DNA from 2 places in the Cytobacillus sp. Bac17 genome. Region 1 is predicted to be linked to the other one. Evidence: riboswitches for the same ligand, from Rfam matches in the RefSeq annotation. Region 1 holds a riboswitch; the other holds the start of a gene.

Region 1 (8,116 bases):
TTTATCTATATATTAATCACAAACCAGCATTGAAAGAATTTAAGATCCGGGATGCATGGCTGATTTGTCAGTTTTTTACTCAAAACTCATATCATCATTCTACCACAAAGAGCCTAAAACAAACCAACAATATGCGAACGGATATTCGTTTTTTTATTTTTGCCGGGTAAATATTGCTTGGGAAATATGCCGAATTCTTGAGGGTGGTGTCGAAGCAAGGTTAATCAAACGTTTGATTAACCTCCTGAAATTAAATCAATCGTTTGATTGATATTGATTAATAGCTGATTTTATGCGAGCAAAAATACAGCTGAAATTTCATTTTACAAAAAACCTGTCGATACGTTTGATCGACAGGTTCCGCAAAAATTATTCCGCACTTGGCTTTGTTTTGGGCTTCAGTTTTTGAGCGTACCAAAACCCGACAGTCAATGAAAGTGCGTCTATAACAATCAAGGCAAATGAATTTGTATACCCTTTATAGACAGAAGCAGCAATCAGTCCCACCGTCAATACAAGCCCAATCACACGATTATAGCTTACTCTCGTAAAGAGCAAAACCAGCAAGCCGGGCAGCAGCAGAGCTGACAAGTATTTTAATGCCAACCAAAACACCTTCTTTTGTTTATTCACAATGATTCAGGGTTTCTAACATTAGAATATCTTTTCATAAGAAGATGTACAAGTTTTTTCAGTGTTATTCCCTATGTTCTATCACATAATAAGAAAAAGTACTTATTATGGAGGAATGCATCATGGCAAGAAGAAAAAGACGCCCGCTTGTGCCGGAATCAAGAGCGGCATTAGACCAGCTTAAAAATCAGGTAATGGCAAACCAGGGATACCATGTTGACAATGAAAATCCCGATGTCGTGAAATATGAAATTGCCGAGGAGGCCGGTGTGCCATTGAAGCCGGGATATAACGGCCGTCTTACATCCAAACAGGCAGGAACAGTGGGCGGGAAGATTGGCGGAAGTATGGTGAAGGAGCTTATTCGGATGGCACAGGAACGGATGAAGGAACAGTAGGTAATCGTGAACTTCGGGAAAAGAATGAGAAAATTGGGGAAACGCGGACTTAATTTACGGAAAATATTCAGCAAATTAAGGAAAGAAACCTCCAAATTGAGGAAAAGACTCACTAGAATAAGAAAAAGCTATCCCGCAAAGAGGATAGCTTTTGTTCTTATTCAGCGGCTTTCCGCTCTAGAAATTCCTGTTTAATGGATTTAAGCAGCTCCTGGTCTGTTACCAGCTGGAAGGCAGTGAGTGCGAGCCCTTTTGCCCCGGTTATCAGTGCTTCGTCTCCTTTTACAGATGCTGCAGCCTCACGAAACGGAACTGTATGGGCAACAAGATCATCTGCACCAATTTTAATATAAGGATGAATGGTTGGCACCACTTGGCTGATGTTGCCTGCATCCGTCGAGCCGATTCCATCTCTGTCCCCTTCAACGACCGTTTCTCCCAAGTCTTCAATCACTTCTTTAAACACTTGGTCATATGTCTTGTTTAACAGCAGGTTATCAACTTCATTTTGAAAAGCAATAACATTGAGCTTTGCTCCGGTTGCCAATGCGGCGCCTTCAGCGACAGCTTTAACCTTCCGTGTTACCTCATTAAGACTGGTTCTGGTTGTAGCACGGATGAAGAATCTGGCTTTTGCATACTCAGGGATAATATTTGGAGCATACCCGCCATGAGTAATAATGCCATGGATTCGTACATCATCCTTTAATTGCTGACGAAGGGCATTAATTCCGTTAAATAGCTGAATAACTGCATCAAGGGCATTGATTCCTTCCTCCGGTGAAGCTGCCGCATGGGCAGGCTTACCGATAAACTCGAAGTCAAGCGGATCAACTGCCAGTGATGAACTGGTCAGGCGGCTATGGTTTGATGGATGAACCATTAGGGCAGCGTCAATGCCTTCAAGTAAGCCATGCTTCACAAAGCTGCCTTTTGCACTTCCATTTGGCCCGCCTTCTTCTGCCGGGGTTCCAAATACTACTGCCTCTCCTCCGGTCTCATCAATAACCTTGCTCAATGCAATGGCTGCTGCCACACTTGTTGTGCCAATGATATTGTGGCCGCATCCATGACCCAGCCCGGGAAGGGCATCATATTCTGCAAGGAATGCAATAGACGGCCCTGGTTTATCGGATTTTTTCCGGGCAAGGAAAGCTGTTTCATGCCCGGCCACTGCCCGCTCAACTTCAAAACCTTCCTTCTCAAGGATGCCTGAAAGCAAGCCAGAGGCAAAAAACTCCTCATTTCCTATTTCCGGGGTCGCATGGATCTGGTGGCTTGCGGAAAGATAAAGTTCTTTATTTCCCTCAACATTTTTCTTGATTGCTTCTTTCAGTTCAGATAGTGCTTTTACAGGTGCCGCCATCATTGTTCCTCCTTTATAAATAATTTTTTACCAGCCAATATCACTTAAAGGAATAAAAGTCGGGATCATGCTTCCGTCATATTCCTTCGTAATGAAATCAGCTACATCATCTTCCTGGTAAAGTTCAGCAATTCTCTTAAGCGTTTTGTTATCCTTGTCTTCTGTTCGGACAGCAATGATATTTACGTATGGAGTAGCAGTTTCACTTTCAATAAAAATTGAATCCTTAGTTGGGTTAAAGCCTGCATCTACGGCAATTCCGTTATTGATTACAGAAGCAGAGACATCCGGAAGTGCACGCGGTGTCTGCGCTGATACCATTTCTACAAATTCAAGGTTCTTCGGATTTTCAACGATTTTATTCAAGTCCAGGTTTCCGTCATAGTCCTCGGATAATTTAATCAGGCCGGCTTCCTCCAGTAAAAGAAGGGCTCTTCCGCCATTTGAAGCATCATTTGGAATGGCAATTTTGCCGCCTTCCGGAATGTCTTCTGCCGATTTTACTTTTTCAGAATAAAGCCCCATTGGTGCTAAAACAGTTGTCGCTATTGGGGTAAGATCCATATTATGCTCTTTAATAAAAGTGTCAAAATAAGCGACTGTTTGGAATGCATTCACATCAAGATCGCCTTCTGCAAGGGCAACATTGGGCTGCACATAGTCAGAGAATGTCACAACTTCAATTTCAATGCCTTCCTTTTCAGCCTTTTCTGCAATAAAGTCCCAGATGCGTGTATCAGAACCGCTTACACCTAATTTAATCTTCTTTGTTTCTTCTCCTCCAGTTGTGCTTGAGCATGCTGCAGTGAACACACCCAATGCTAAAATAATGAATGTTAAGAATAGTTTTTTCATGATGTATTTCCTCCTTATTTATCTTCTTCTGATTTTTTTGGATAAGATATTTCCGAATGACTGCAGGCCCTGAACCATGACAACTAAGATCGCAACGGTAATCAGCATGACTGTTGTATCGAATCGCTGGTAGCCGTAGGTAATGGCGAGGTCACCAAGCCCGCCGCCTCCGACTGCCCCAGCCATGGCTGATGCTCCGACCAATCCGATTGTTGCAATTGTAAAGCCTAATACCAGCGAACTAAGTGCTTCCGGAATCAGGAATTTTAATATTATCTGGCCTGGTGTTGCTCCCATTGCTTCTGCAGCTTCTATGACTCCCGGATCTACCTCAAGCAATGAGTTTTCTATTAATCTTGCAATATATGGCCCGGCATAAAAGACTAGCGGCACTACGGCTGCAGCCGTACCTATTGATGTTCCGACAATCAGCCTGGTAATGGGGATAATGGCCACCATTAAAATGATGAAGGGAACTGATCTGAAAATATTAATAATGCTGTTTATGATATTAAAAACAACGAGGTTTTCCAGCAGATGCCCTTTCCTTGTTACGACAAGCAATATACCAAGCGGCAGTCCGATAACAGCTGAAAACAGCAATGAGAATGCCACCATTTGAATCGTTTCGATTAAGGCTTCGATGATTTTTTCCTGATTAACTAGCACGTGTTGTCACTTCCTTTATTGAAACTTTTTCCTGGCTGATGTACTGAATAGCACGTCTGATTTCACTGTCCGGACCCTGGAATTCGACAATCAGGTTGCCAAACGGTGTTCCCTGAAGTTCAGTAATATTTCCAAACAGGACGTTGAAGTCGATATTAAACTTTTTGGCAACCTGCGAGAGGAGCGGCTGCCCGGCAGAATTTCCAACAAAGTTGATTCTAAATACCTTTTGAAGCCCTTGCTGTTTTTCAATCACTTCTTTAATGGAGTCAGGTATTTGATCATTCATGACAGTGCTGACAAAGTTTTTCGCTGTTTGCGTCTTTGGTGATGAAAAGACATTGAAGACGGTTCCTTCTTCGATAATTTTTCCTGCCTCTATTACAGCGACACGATCACAGATCTCTCTGATTACAGACATTTCATGGGTAATGATCAGTATAGTAATGTTGTATTCTTTATTTATTTTTTTCAGCAGCTGCAGGATAGAGCTGGTTGTCTGCGGATCCAGCGCTGAAGTTGCTTCATCACATAATAGAATGGAAGGCTGGGTCGCCAGCGCCCTGGCAATTCCGATCCGCTGCTTTTGCCCGCCTGACAGCTGATCGGGATAGCTGTTTGCCTTGTCTGCAAGCCCCACGAATTCTAATAGTTCATGGACACGCTTTTTGATGTCATCTTTAGGGATCTTACCCAGTGTGAGCGGCATCGCCACATTGGCAAACACTGTTTTCGAATTTAAAAGGTTAAAATGCTGAAAGACCATCCCGATGTTTCTTTTCACTTCGCGAATTTCTCTTACAGATAAAGCCGTCAGATCATGTCCACTGACAATGACCTTTCCTGAAGTCGGCTTCTCCAGCCAATTGACACAGCGGATCAAAGAGCTCTTTCCCGCACCGCTGAAGCCGATCACACCGAAAATCTCACCTTTGTTAATCTTTAAGTCTATTCCATTTAAAGCAGCTACCTGCTGTCCTCCGCTTTCATAGATTTTCTTTAAATTCTGAAACTCTATCATTCAGCATCTCTCCTTTTCTAAATGTTATATATAATTAATCCTATGGGAAAACTAAGAATTATATCCTGAAATTTACCCCTTCTAACAGAAGAGGTTTTTTGAAGTCCCCTCCTTATCTTTCAGGCTATCGCCTGCTGGATTTGGCACAGTGCAGTCTGCCTGCTGCCGAAGCTTCATTGGGCCAGGTCCCTCTGCTTCTCTCGATAAGAATTATTCATATGTTTATGAATAGAATCTTGATGCATTTTTTTCGGATAAAAACAAAAACCCTCTTCTAAAGAAAGAAGAGGGCGGCATTTATCAATGGTCCTCTTCTTATCTTTCAAGCTACGCTTGCTGGATTTGGCACGGTACACTTTTGTCCGCTGCCGAGGTGTCATAGGGCCAGTCCCTCAACCTCTCTGGATAAGAAGATTTTTATTATTCGGTTGTTTAATATGCTTATTACTTTACCACCATAAAGAAAAGGATGTCAATCATTATTTTTCAAATATTTTCACTTGGGCCATTTTTAAAAATTTCCGTTACTTTAACAGAGCTGTCTTTACGGTGAATAATCATCACACCTGCCAGAGCGATTATACCACCCGCAACGGATAACATAGTCGGCACCTCTCCCAGCCAAACCCAAGCAATGACAAATGCTATTGCTGGTGTCAGATAAAGAGAGCTTGTCGCTTCAGAAGTCCCTCCTATGGACGCAAGAAAAGCTAGGGCAATATATGGAATTACCGTTGGAAAAATCCCCAAATAGATGACACTTAAAGTGGATTCGGCCGATGCATGAAAGATCTCATTACCAAGCCCAGGAAGATAAATCAGCATAAAACCAGTCCCTGCCCATACCGTATAGGATGTAAATGACAAAAATCCGTATTTATTAAAATATTTAGTCTGAAACACGAAATAGATGCTTTCTGAAATGGAAGCAAGCAGGACAAATAAAATACCGGTTTGGATTTCAAACCCTCCTCCTGCACCAAGCGAAATAAGTGCGGCACCAGCAAAACTGACTGCGGAACCAGTCCACCTGACCCTTCCAAACCTTTCCCTTAAAAATAAAGCAGCCAACGCAGCCGAAAAGATCGGAGTCATTGATACAATCAAGCTTGCCGGCCCTGCGCTTACTGTTTTTTCCCCAATGTTGAGAGCTGTATGATAAACCGTAAAACCAAGGAATCCAAGTATAAAAATAGCAGGAAGATCTTTTATATCCGGAAGACGCATCCTTGTCAGCAGTGCTAAGACACCAAGTGCAGCCGAACCAACTAAAAGTCTAAAAAGGGCAAGGTGCTCAGGGGAGTACGATTCAAGCCCAGCCCGAATTCCCGGGAATGCGGATGCCCAAAGAATGATGATAGAACTATGCGCCCCGATAATCATAAATTTCTTATTTGCCAACTTCATCCCCCTTATCAACATTTCCAGCCATTATCTGTGCTGCTTTTCAGGATAATCAATAACTGATACAATGTCCTCAACCAATTAGGAAAGAATTTTGCCAGCCAATTTTCATAAAGGCGGTTATATGGATGGATACAGCACAATTGCCAAAATATCAGCAAGTTATTGAGACTATTAAAGGAAAGATTTCCAAAGGGGAATGGCCAATCGGAAGTAGAATTCCAAGCCAGCGGAAACTGGCTGAGGAGTTTGGAGTAAACCGAAGCACAATTATCACTGCTCTGGAAGAACTTGCTGCAGATGGACTAATAGAAGGGAAAACGGGGGTTGGCACAAAGGTTATTAATAATACTTGGACCTTGCTCGCTTCAAGGCAGTCTGCCAACTGGAGTGAATATATCGATACAGGGATACACAGAGCCAGCGAAAAAATCGTTCAAGAAATTAATGATTTAGAAATGGATCCCGCTTTTATACAGCTCAGCAAAGGAGAGCTTTCCCCTGAGATTTCCCCTGTGCAAACGATGCAGAAAGTTCTAAAGGAAGCTGCTGATGAATTGAGTGAACTCGGTTATGAGGAACCAAAGGGGTATTTGCCATTAAGACAGGCAGTTAGTGAATATTTGGCAGCATCTGGAATAGACGCTTCTCCTTCCTCGATACTTATTGTTTCTGGAGGGCTGCAAGCCCTGCAGCTTGTTTCATTGGGCCTTGTGCAAAGAGGGGCACCCGTATTTCTGGAAAAGCCCTCTTACTTATATTCTTTACAGCTTTTCCGGTCATCAGGCATGAATTTAAAAGGATTGCCGATGGATAAAGAGGGAGTTATCACGAAAAGCATCTCTTTGAAGAAATATGAAAAAGGGAAATCCATTTTATATACGATTCCTTCCTACCATAACCCGACTGGAATTTTAATGACAGAAAAAAGACGGAGGGAACTGCTTGATGTTTGCAGAATAGAACAGCTGCCAATTGTGGAAGACGATATTTATCGTGAGCTATGGCTTGATGAAATGCCCCCTCCACCATTAAAAGCAATGGACAAAAACGGCCAGGTCCTTTATATGGGAAGCTTGTCAAAAACATTGAGTCCCGGACTTCGAATAGGCTGGGTAGCAGCACCTGAACCTGTTATCGACCGGCTTGCAGATCTTAAAATGCAGACTGACTATGGTTCAAGTTCACTTTCACAAAGGGTAGCTGAAAAATGGCTGTCCACCGGCCTCTATCAAAAGCATATGGAAAGGGTACGTGAGCAGCTGAGAATTCGTCGTAATACTGCCCTGAATACATTAGATGCTCACTTGTCCGGGATAGCAGAATGGAATTCTCCGGAAGGAGGTTTTTTTATATGGCTGAAAGTACCGTCCAGTATTCCAATTCGAAGCCTATATCGGCAGGCCATTTTAAGAAAACTGCTGATTAATCCCGGCAGCATATACAGTGACGGGCCGAATCATTTTATACGAATTTCCTATGCTTATGCCTCGCTGGGGGAACTGCAGGAAGGCATATTCATCCTTGGAGAGGAAATTAGAAAGCTCCTATGAGTTTGATACCTGACAAGGGATCCTTTTCACAGTTTGCATAGAGTGAAATTTATCCTATATGTCAATCCAAACATGTATTGTATAATGATGGAAAAGTGCCATTTTTCAAAAAGGAGGGACAGAAAATGATCATGACCGAGAATCCTGCAGATTTATTCGCGGACAAAGTCGAAGCGAGGAATCTGCAGCTGGCCATTCAGCATTCCAGCGATGTGAT
Region 2 (8,116 bases), on a different contig from region 1:
ACCGCCTTTGCGCTGGCCAAGGAATGTTTTGCCTTTCAGCATATCCCAGGAAAAATTGTCGATTTTATTGCGGGAAACTAAAAATGTTCCATCTGTCTGGGTTAGCTGTGCAAAGTTGATAACCGGGTCATTGGAGCCCTGCGCGGATACGTAAATCGATGTTTCAGAGCCAACAAGCGCCACATCAGCGCTGTCTGAAAGCAAAGCTGTCATCGTTTTATCTCCGCCTGCTGTAGTCGTAAGCTCTACTTTAAGACCTTCTTCTTCAAAGAAACCCTTCTCAAGGGCTACATATTGCGGAGCATAGAAGATGGAACGTGTCACTTCGGCAATACGGACGTTTTGCATTTCATCCTTTCCGCAAGCGGCCAAAGGAACAATAAGTATCGCCGTAAGCAAAAGAAGCATGCTTACTTTCATCCATTTTTTCATAAGCCATAAGACCTCCCTTATGCTAAAAAAGTCAGATTTAAAAGCCTAGGATATCGTATGAAAATCGAAAAAATGTGTGAATGCCCATGGAAACATTTTTAGGCGGAGGTCATAAAGCTCATACTATTAGTCGTATTCAGATTACTTCAAGAGGGGGAATGAGGACATGGAATTCCAAAATGGCCAAATCATAAATAAACAGAGATTTCCTTCGCCAAATCCGGCAATCGAATTATCAGTTGTCACATATCATGCAAACGGATTACATATAAAAGGCCTGCTGGCAGAGCCAAAGGGGGAGGAGCTATATGATGGATTCCTATACCTGAGAGGAGGCATAAAAAATGTCGGGAAAGTAAGGCCTTCACGGATTGTCCAGTTTGCCTGTGAAGGCTTTATTGTATTCGCCCCTTTTTACAGAGGCAACCAAGGGGGAGATGGAAACGAAGATTTTGCAGGGGAGGACAGACAGGACGCGTTTGCCGCTTTCACTCTTCTTCAGGAGCGTGCACGGGTAAAAAGAGTCCATATATTTGGCTTTTCCCGCGGTGGCGTAATGGCATTGCTTACTGCAATCGAGTTTCCGGAAGCCGCGTCCATTGTAACATGGGGAGGGGTCAGTGATATGTTTCTCACTTATGTGGAGCGCAAGGATCTCCGAAGAATGATGAAACGTGTAATAGGCGGAACCCCGACGAAGTTTCCGGAAAGGTATAAATATCGCACCCCGCTTTTTCGGCTGGAACAGCTGGAGGCGCCTGTCTTAATCATCCATGGGGAACAGGATCATAATGTTTCGGTGGAGCATTCCTATCGCCTGGAAAAAAGGCTCAAGGCTCTTAAAAAAGAAGTAGGCAGCTGGTATTTCCCTGAATATACCCACTACTTTCCGCCAGCCGTGAACCGGAAGACAGTAGAGGATTTAAGTGCGTGGATGAAAAGCAATGGGTAGATAAAATTAAAGACTTTCAGAGCGGAAAAAGGTGGGGTAAAATAGAGGTAAGGATATTAAGAATGAAGGAGAGATACCAATGGGTATGCCTTTAGAGCTGAACACAATGATCGTGACAAAGGGAAGGGAAAAAAGACTTGATGAAAATTTCTTTTCGCTTGTCAAAGACGGATACCGATTATATCCGCTCGATATCCCTGTCGAGGTAAAAAGAACAATTGACGGAGACCTGAACGGAATGGGTATTATTAGAAAAGTAGAATGGGAAAACAGCCAGACACTCATTACTTACCAGCTTGTTTCTCTAAACTCAACAAACTAAAGAGCGCCTGGACTTAGTCCGGCGTTTTTTTGTTCAAAAGATTTCTGCAAATCGCAAGTGAGAATAGTGCTTTTTTAATCAGGGAATGAGAAAGAATGATTAGTTGGAATAGTGCCGCTGAGCGAGGAAAAGGAGTTGCGAAAGGACTTAAACAGAAGGAATAGTGCTACTGAGAAATAGAAAAAGAGTGCGAACTGGAACTAATCGAAGCGCACTGTGCCGATCAACGACTATAAGTCTGCATGCAAGAAACTTATTCGTTCGAGCTTGAAGACTTATAAAATGAAATATAAAAAAGGAATTGCTGCTAAGCTGCAATTCCTTTTCTATATTATGCGATTGGTCCGCCTTTTTCTTCGATTTCAGAAGAAACGCTTGTGAACTTCTTGAAGTTCTCACGGAATTTTGCAGCGAGTTCTTTTGCCTTTGCTTCATAAGCAGCCTGATCTGCCCATGTTTTGTTTGGCTGAAGAACTTCGTCAGGCACACCCGTAACGTGCTGCGGAATTTCCAATCCGAAAATTTCGTCTTTGACTGTTTCTACGTTGTTTAGTTCGCCTTCAAGTGCAGCTTCCACCATAGCACGAGTGTAAGCAAGTTTCATGCGTTCACCGACTCCGTACTCTCCGCCAGTCCATCCTGTGTTTACCAGGAAGACTTTTGCATTATGCTCATCGATCTTCTCGCCAAGCATTTCAGCATAACGGTTTGCAGGAAGCGGAAGGAAAGGTGATCCAAAGCAAGTTGAGAACGTTGCCTGCGGTGAAGTGATGCCGCGCTCAGTTCCTGCCAGCTTGGAAGTATATCCGCTTAAGAAATGGTACATTGCCTGCTCTTTTGACAGTTTAGAGATTGGAGGCAATACGCCAAATGCGTCAGCTGTTAAAAATACGATTGTATTAGGATGTCCGGCAATGCTTGGGTCAACAATATTATCGATGGCCTGAAGCTGGTAAGCCGCACGTGTATTTTCAGTTAAAGTGCTGTCATCGTAATCAGCAACCCGAGTTTCGCTGTTTACTACCACATTTTCCAATACAGCCCCAAATCGGATAGCATCAAAAATTTGCGGTTCTTTCTCACGGGATAAGTTAATGCATTTCGCATAGCAGCCGCCTTCAATATTGAAGACGCCATTTGCTGACCAGCCATGCTCGTCATCCCCAATCAGCTTGCGGTTAGGGTCTGCAGATAAGGTTGTTTTCCCTGTTCCGGATAAGCCGAAGAATAAAGCAACATCTCCTTCACGACCAACGTTCGCGGAACAGTGCATAGGAAGGATCCCGTTTTCTGGAAGCATATAGTTCATAACAGAGAAAATGGACTTTTTCATTTCGCCTGCATATTCAGTACCACCGATTAAAACAGTACGGCGCTCGAATGAAATGATGATAAATGTTTCGGACTTTGTGCCGTCAACTGCAGGGTCTGCTTTGAAATTAGGAGCAGAAATGACTGTGAACTCTGCTTGATGATCCAATAGCTCGTCTTCTGCCGGACGAATGAATAACTGATGTGCGAAAAGATTGTGCCAGGCATATTCATTAATTACCTGGATTGGCATGCGGTGCTTTTTATCTGCGCCTGCGAAGCCTTTGAAAACAAATACTTCTTCTTTTTCTTTTAAGTAGTTGATTACTTTATTATAAAGATTAGAGAATGCTTCTTCAGAGATAGGCTGGTTTACGCTGCCCCAATCCATTTTATCTTTATTTGATGCTTCTTCAACAATGTATTTATCTTTAGGAGAACGTCCTGTATACTTTCCTGTAGTAGCGCGTACGGCGCCAGTAGAGGTAAGGGACCCTTCATTGCGGTTTAAAACTTTTTCCACAAGCTGAGGAACGGATAATTGCACTTGAATGTTGCTGCCATTTAATAATTCGCTCAATTCGTTTGATATGCTTACAGAGTTCATCTGATGAATACCTTCCTTTTTTCCGATTTTTTTATGAAAGTGATTACATCTCGAAATTAGTATAACACATTAAAACGATTAGTCTATACTATTACGAAACTTTTTTATTCATGTTATAAAAATGTCATAATTGGACATGCAATTCCACTTTAATCACCTTATAACTGATATATGTTAATATAGAAGAAAGTGTTAATTTTAACATGGGACTGATCTAAAATGAAGACAATTGCCCTCTATGATGAAACTTGTTCTTTATGCAAGGAAACAAAGAAGATATTTAAAAAACTTGATTGGCTGAATAAAGTGGTATGGATTTCTCTGCAGGAGTATGAAAAAATCCCGGATTCTCTCTCGTTTTCCAAGCATGACCTGCGCAGAGAGCTTCATATTATTACTCCATCGGGCGGTGTGAAAAAGGGTTATTCTGCAGTAAGGAGACTGCTGTTCCTCTTTCCTGCCTCCTTTTTAATCAGCCTCCTTTTATATCTCCCATTGACGCCAATACTGGGCGATCCGATCTACAAATGGATTGCTAAAAACAGGCATAAATTTCTAAAGAAAAAATGTGATGATGGAAGCTGTTCGCTGTAAGCATGGAGCATAATTTTCAATGCTGAAATTTTACTGTTAAAAATAATGAAAACTTGTTGACATGATTCGATAAAATACGGTATGATTCAACCTTGAACGGATACTCTCTTATCCCGAGCTGGTGGAGGGACAGGCCCTATGAAACCCAGCAACCTGCTAAAAGGCATTTATCAGCAAAGGTGCTAACCTGACGCAAGGACGTAATTCCTTGAACGATAAGAGTGAAAGGCGCGAATCGATTTGCTTTCAACCTTTTCACTATTGAGAAGGTTTTTTATTTTGCACAGGCAATGGGATGAACGGCTTTTGGAATGTACTATTTATGTGAGTTTTTAGCAGCTTGCAGAGAGGCATAAGAAAAGATGGATGCCTGGCTTTCTAGCCAGCGATGCCTATTTTTCTAATAAAAACTCCATGTTTATTTCATACTACTAAGGGAATGAGTTCCGTATCAAACAGAGATCCATGAAATGACAGGGAAAAGTTCTTTTCCGCTTCCCCATTTCTTAATTCTCGCTCAATTTTCTATTTATAAGGAGGAAGCCAGATGTCAACAAAGCGTCGTTTGTTTACTTCTGAATCAGTTACTGAAGGTCATCCGGATAAAATCTGTGACCAAATTTCTGATGCAATCTTAGATGCGATTTTAGCTAAAGATGCGAATGCCCGTGTTGCTGCAGAGACTTCTGTAACAACTGGACTTGTATTAGTTGCAGGTGAAATCACAACATCTACATACGTAGATATTCCAAAAATCGTTCGTGAAACGGTAAAAGAAATCGGTTATACCCGTGCTAAATATGGTTTCGATTCCGAAACATGTGCAGTTTTAACTTCCATTGATGAGCAGTCAGCAGATATTGCAATGGGTGTTGACCAGGCTCTTGAAGCAAGGGAAGGACAAATGAGTGATCAGGAAATCGAAGCAATCGGTGCAGGGGACCAGGGTTTAATGTTCGGTTTTGCATGCAACGAAACGAAAGAGCTAATGCCTCTTCCGATTTCTTTAGCACATAAACTTTCCCGCCGTCTGACTGAAGTTCGTAAAGAAGAAATTCTTCCTTACCTTCGTCCGGACGGAAAAACTCAGGTAACGGTTGAGTATGATGAAAATGACAAGCCAGTCCGCATTGACACAATCGTTATTTCTACCCAGCATCACCCTGAGATCAGCCTGGAGCAAATCCAGCGCAATCTTAAGGAGCATGTTATTAACCCGGTTGTTCCCAAAGAACTAATCGATGAGAATACAAAGTATTTCATCAACCCAACAGGACGTTTTGTAATCGGCGGACCTCAAGGGGATGCAGGCCTGACTGGACGCAAAATCATTGTTGATACTTACGGCGGATATGCCCGTCATGGCGGAGGCGCGTTCTCCGGTAAGGATCCTACAAAGGTTGACCGCTCTGCTGCTTATGCTGCTCGTTATGTAGCGAAGAACCTTGTGGCAGCAGGTTTAGCTGAGAAAGTGGAAGTTCAGCTTGCTTATGCGATTGGTGTAGCACAGCCAGTGTCGATTTCTGTTGATACATTCGGAACAGGCAAAGTCGATGAAGATGTACTAGTTGATCTAATTAGAAAGCACTTTGATCTTCGCCCTGCAGGAATTATTAACATGCTTGGCCTTCGCCGCCCAATTTACAAGCAGACAGCTGCTTACGGACACTTCGGACGTACAGATGTTGATCTTCCTTGGGAGCGTACGGACAAAGCTGAAATCCTTCGCTCTGAAGCTTAATAGAAAAGCGGAAGCTCTTTGGCCATCCCCGATACTTTAAGGGGGAGACAAAAATATAAAAAGCGGGAGTTGCATTAATCAATGTAACTCCCGCTTTCTTTTTTGCGTCATTATACATAAAGGGTGTTTATTCACTTTTCGGTCTTTATGCTCTTTAGTCGTTTATAATTATATGTTATCGTATAAACTTCGGATAATGGCTTAATTTTCCGTGCATATTTTTTTTATATTCCACGTGCTAATTATAAATGATTAGTGGTAGTATTATAGGGTATGTTTTCTAAGAAAAAGGAGCCGTTAAGGCTGTATCTAAATATTGAGAAAAGAATGGAGTAGGTGACGTACATAATGTGTGGTTTTATTGGTTGTGTACATGAAAAAGCACAAAATTACCGTGACGCAGATAAAGAACAGTTCCAAAATATGAATGATATCATTACCCATCGGGGTCCCGATGATTCAGGATACTATTTTGATGACCATATTCAATTCGGCTTCCGCCGGCTGAGCATTATCGATATCGAAAGCGGACACCAGCCGCTGACATACGAGAATGAGCGTTATTGGATTATCTTTAATGGTGAAATCTATAACTATGTGGAACTTCGTGAAGAACTTCTCAAAGCTGGATTAAGCTTTGAAACAAGCTCCGATACAGAAGTCATAATTGCCCTTTACAGCCATATGAAAGAAAAGGCTGTTGAAAAATTGCGCGGTATGTTTGCGTTTGTCATTTGGGATAAACAGGAACAGTCTCTATATGGAGCCAGAGATCCATTTGGGATTAAGCCTTTCTTTTATTACGATAAGGGAGACCGCACGTTCTTTGGATCAGAGAAGAAGAGCATTCTTTTGGCTCTTCAAAATGATGTATTAAACTATGACTCCCTCCAGCATTATCTGACCTATCAGTTTGTGCCTGAGCCAAACACGATGTCAGAGGGAATCCATAAGCTTGAGCCTGGCCATTATTTTACTAAAAAAATTGGTGCTCAAATGGATATTAAGCGATATTGGAAAGCTGCTTTCCTTCCAGTGCAGAAGTCAGAAGCTGATTTCACGAAAGAAATTAGAGATGTTTTGTTCGACTCAGTCAAAATGCATATGCGCGCCGATGTTCCGGTAGGTTCATTTCTTTCAGGCGGAATCGATTCTTCCATCATTGCTTCCATTGCGAAAGAATTCCATCCTGCTATTAAAACATTCTCCGTCGGGTTTGAACGCAATGGCTTCAGCGAGGTGGATGTAGCGAAAGAAACAGCGGAAAAGCTGGGTGTCGAAAACATCAGCTACATCATAACTCCTGAGGAATACATGAATGAGATTCCGAGAATCATGTGGCATATGGACGATCCGCTTGCTGACCCGGCTTGTGTGCCCCTTTATTTTGTAGCAAGAGAAGCACGCAAGCATGTAACGGTTGTACTTTCAGGTGAGGGCGCTGATGAGCTATTTGGCGGCTATAATATTTACCGTGAACCACAATCCCTGGAAGTCTTCAATAAAATTCCTGCCATCGGCAAAAAGCTTCTACGCATGATTGCAAACATGATGCCAGAGGGAATGAAGGGGAAAAGCTTTATCGAACGCGGTGTAACACCAATGGAAGAGCGCTACATTGGAAATGCAAAAATGTTTACAGAGCAAGAGAAGCGCAGCCTGCTTCATGTATATAAAGACAGCTTAAATTATACGGATATCACTAAACCGCTATATGAAGAAAGCCGGGGCTATGATCCGGTTGACCGCATGCAGTATATCGATATTCATACGTGGATGCGCGGAGACATTCTATTGAAAGCGGACAAAATGACGATGGCTCATTCTCTCGAGCTTCGTGTTCCGTTCCTTGATAAAGAAGTGTTTGAAGTGGCTTCCAAAATTCCGACCAGCCTGAAAACGGCCAATGGAACTACGAAGTATATTCTTCGCAAAGCTGCTGAAGGAGTCGTTCCAGACCATGTGCTGAACCGCAAGAAGCTTGGATTCCCTGTGCCAATCCGCCACTGGCTGAAAGACGAGATGAATGAATGGGCGAAAAATATCATTCGTGAAAGCAGCACAGATCATCTAATTAATAAAGATTACGTACTGCAGCTGCTAGAAGACCATTGTCAGGATAAAGCGGACAATAGCCGCAAAATCTGGACAGTTCTT

The links. Region 1 has a riboswitch for S-adenosylmethionine ahead of NR125_RS08955 (methionine ABC transporter ATP-binding protein). Riboswitches for the same ligand answer to the same signal wherever they lie in the genome.
Region 2: it holds a riboswitch for S-adenosylmethionine, as region 1 does, so the genes downstream of both, metK (methionine adenosyltransferase) here and NR125_RS08955 (methionine ABC transporter ATP-binding protein) in region 1, are expected to answer to the same signal.

Annotation. Positions count from the first base shown of each region.
Region 1 covers NZ_JALJRC010000004.1:195,746-203,861, forward strand. Annotated here, with positions in the region: gene NR125_RS08930 (DUF2198 family protein) at 370-606, opposite strand; gene NR125_RS08935 (alpha/beta-type small acid-soluble spore protein) at 756-1,031, shown strand; gene NR125_RS08940 (M20 family metallopeptidase) at 1,189-2,397, opposite strand; gene NR125_RS08945 (MetQ/NlpA family ABC transporter substrate-binding protein) at 2,425-3,252, opposite strand; gene NR125_RS08950 (methionine ABC transporter permease) at 3,271-3,921, opposite strand; gene NR125_RS08955 (methionine ABC transporter ATP-binding protein) at 3,911-4,942, opposite strand; SAM riboswitch class I at 5,052-5,152, opposite strand; SAM riboswitch class I at 5,255-5,354, opposite strand; gene NR125_RS08960 (DMT family transporter) at 5,429-6,343, opposite strand; gene pdxR (MocR-like pyridoxine biosynthesis transcription factor PdxR) at 6,475-7,899, shown strand; gene NR125_RS08970 (PAS domain-containing sensor histidine kinase) at 8,025-8,116, shown strand, end outside.
Region 2 covers NZ_JALJRC010000044.1:24,983-33,098, forward strand. Annotated here, with positions in the region: gene NR125_RS26835 (ABC transporter substrate-binding protein) at 1-432, opposite strand, end outside; gene NR125_RS26840 (alpha/beta hydrolase family protein) at 599-1,384, shown strand; gene NR125_RS26845 (DUF2584 domain-containing protein) at 1,464-1,706, shown strand; gene pckA (phosphoenolpyruvate carboxykinase (ATP)) at 2,038-3,624, opposite strand; gene NR125_RS26855 (thiol-disulfide oxidoreductase DCC family protein) at 3,844-4,218, shown strand; SAM riboswitch class I at 4,324-4,440, shown strand; gene metK (methionine adenosyltransferase) at 4,766-5,959, shown strand; gene asnB (asparagine synthase (glutamine-hydrolyzing)) at 6,308-8,116, shown strand, end outside.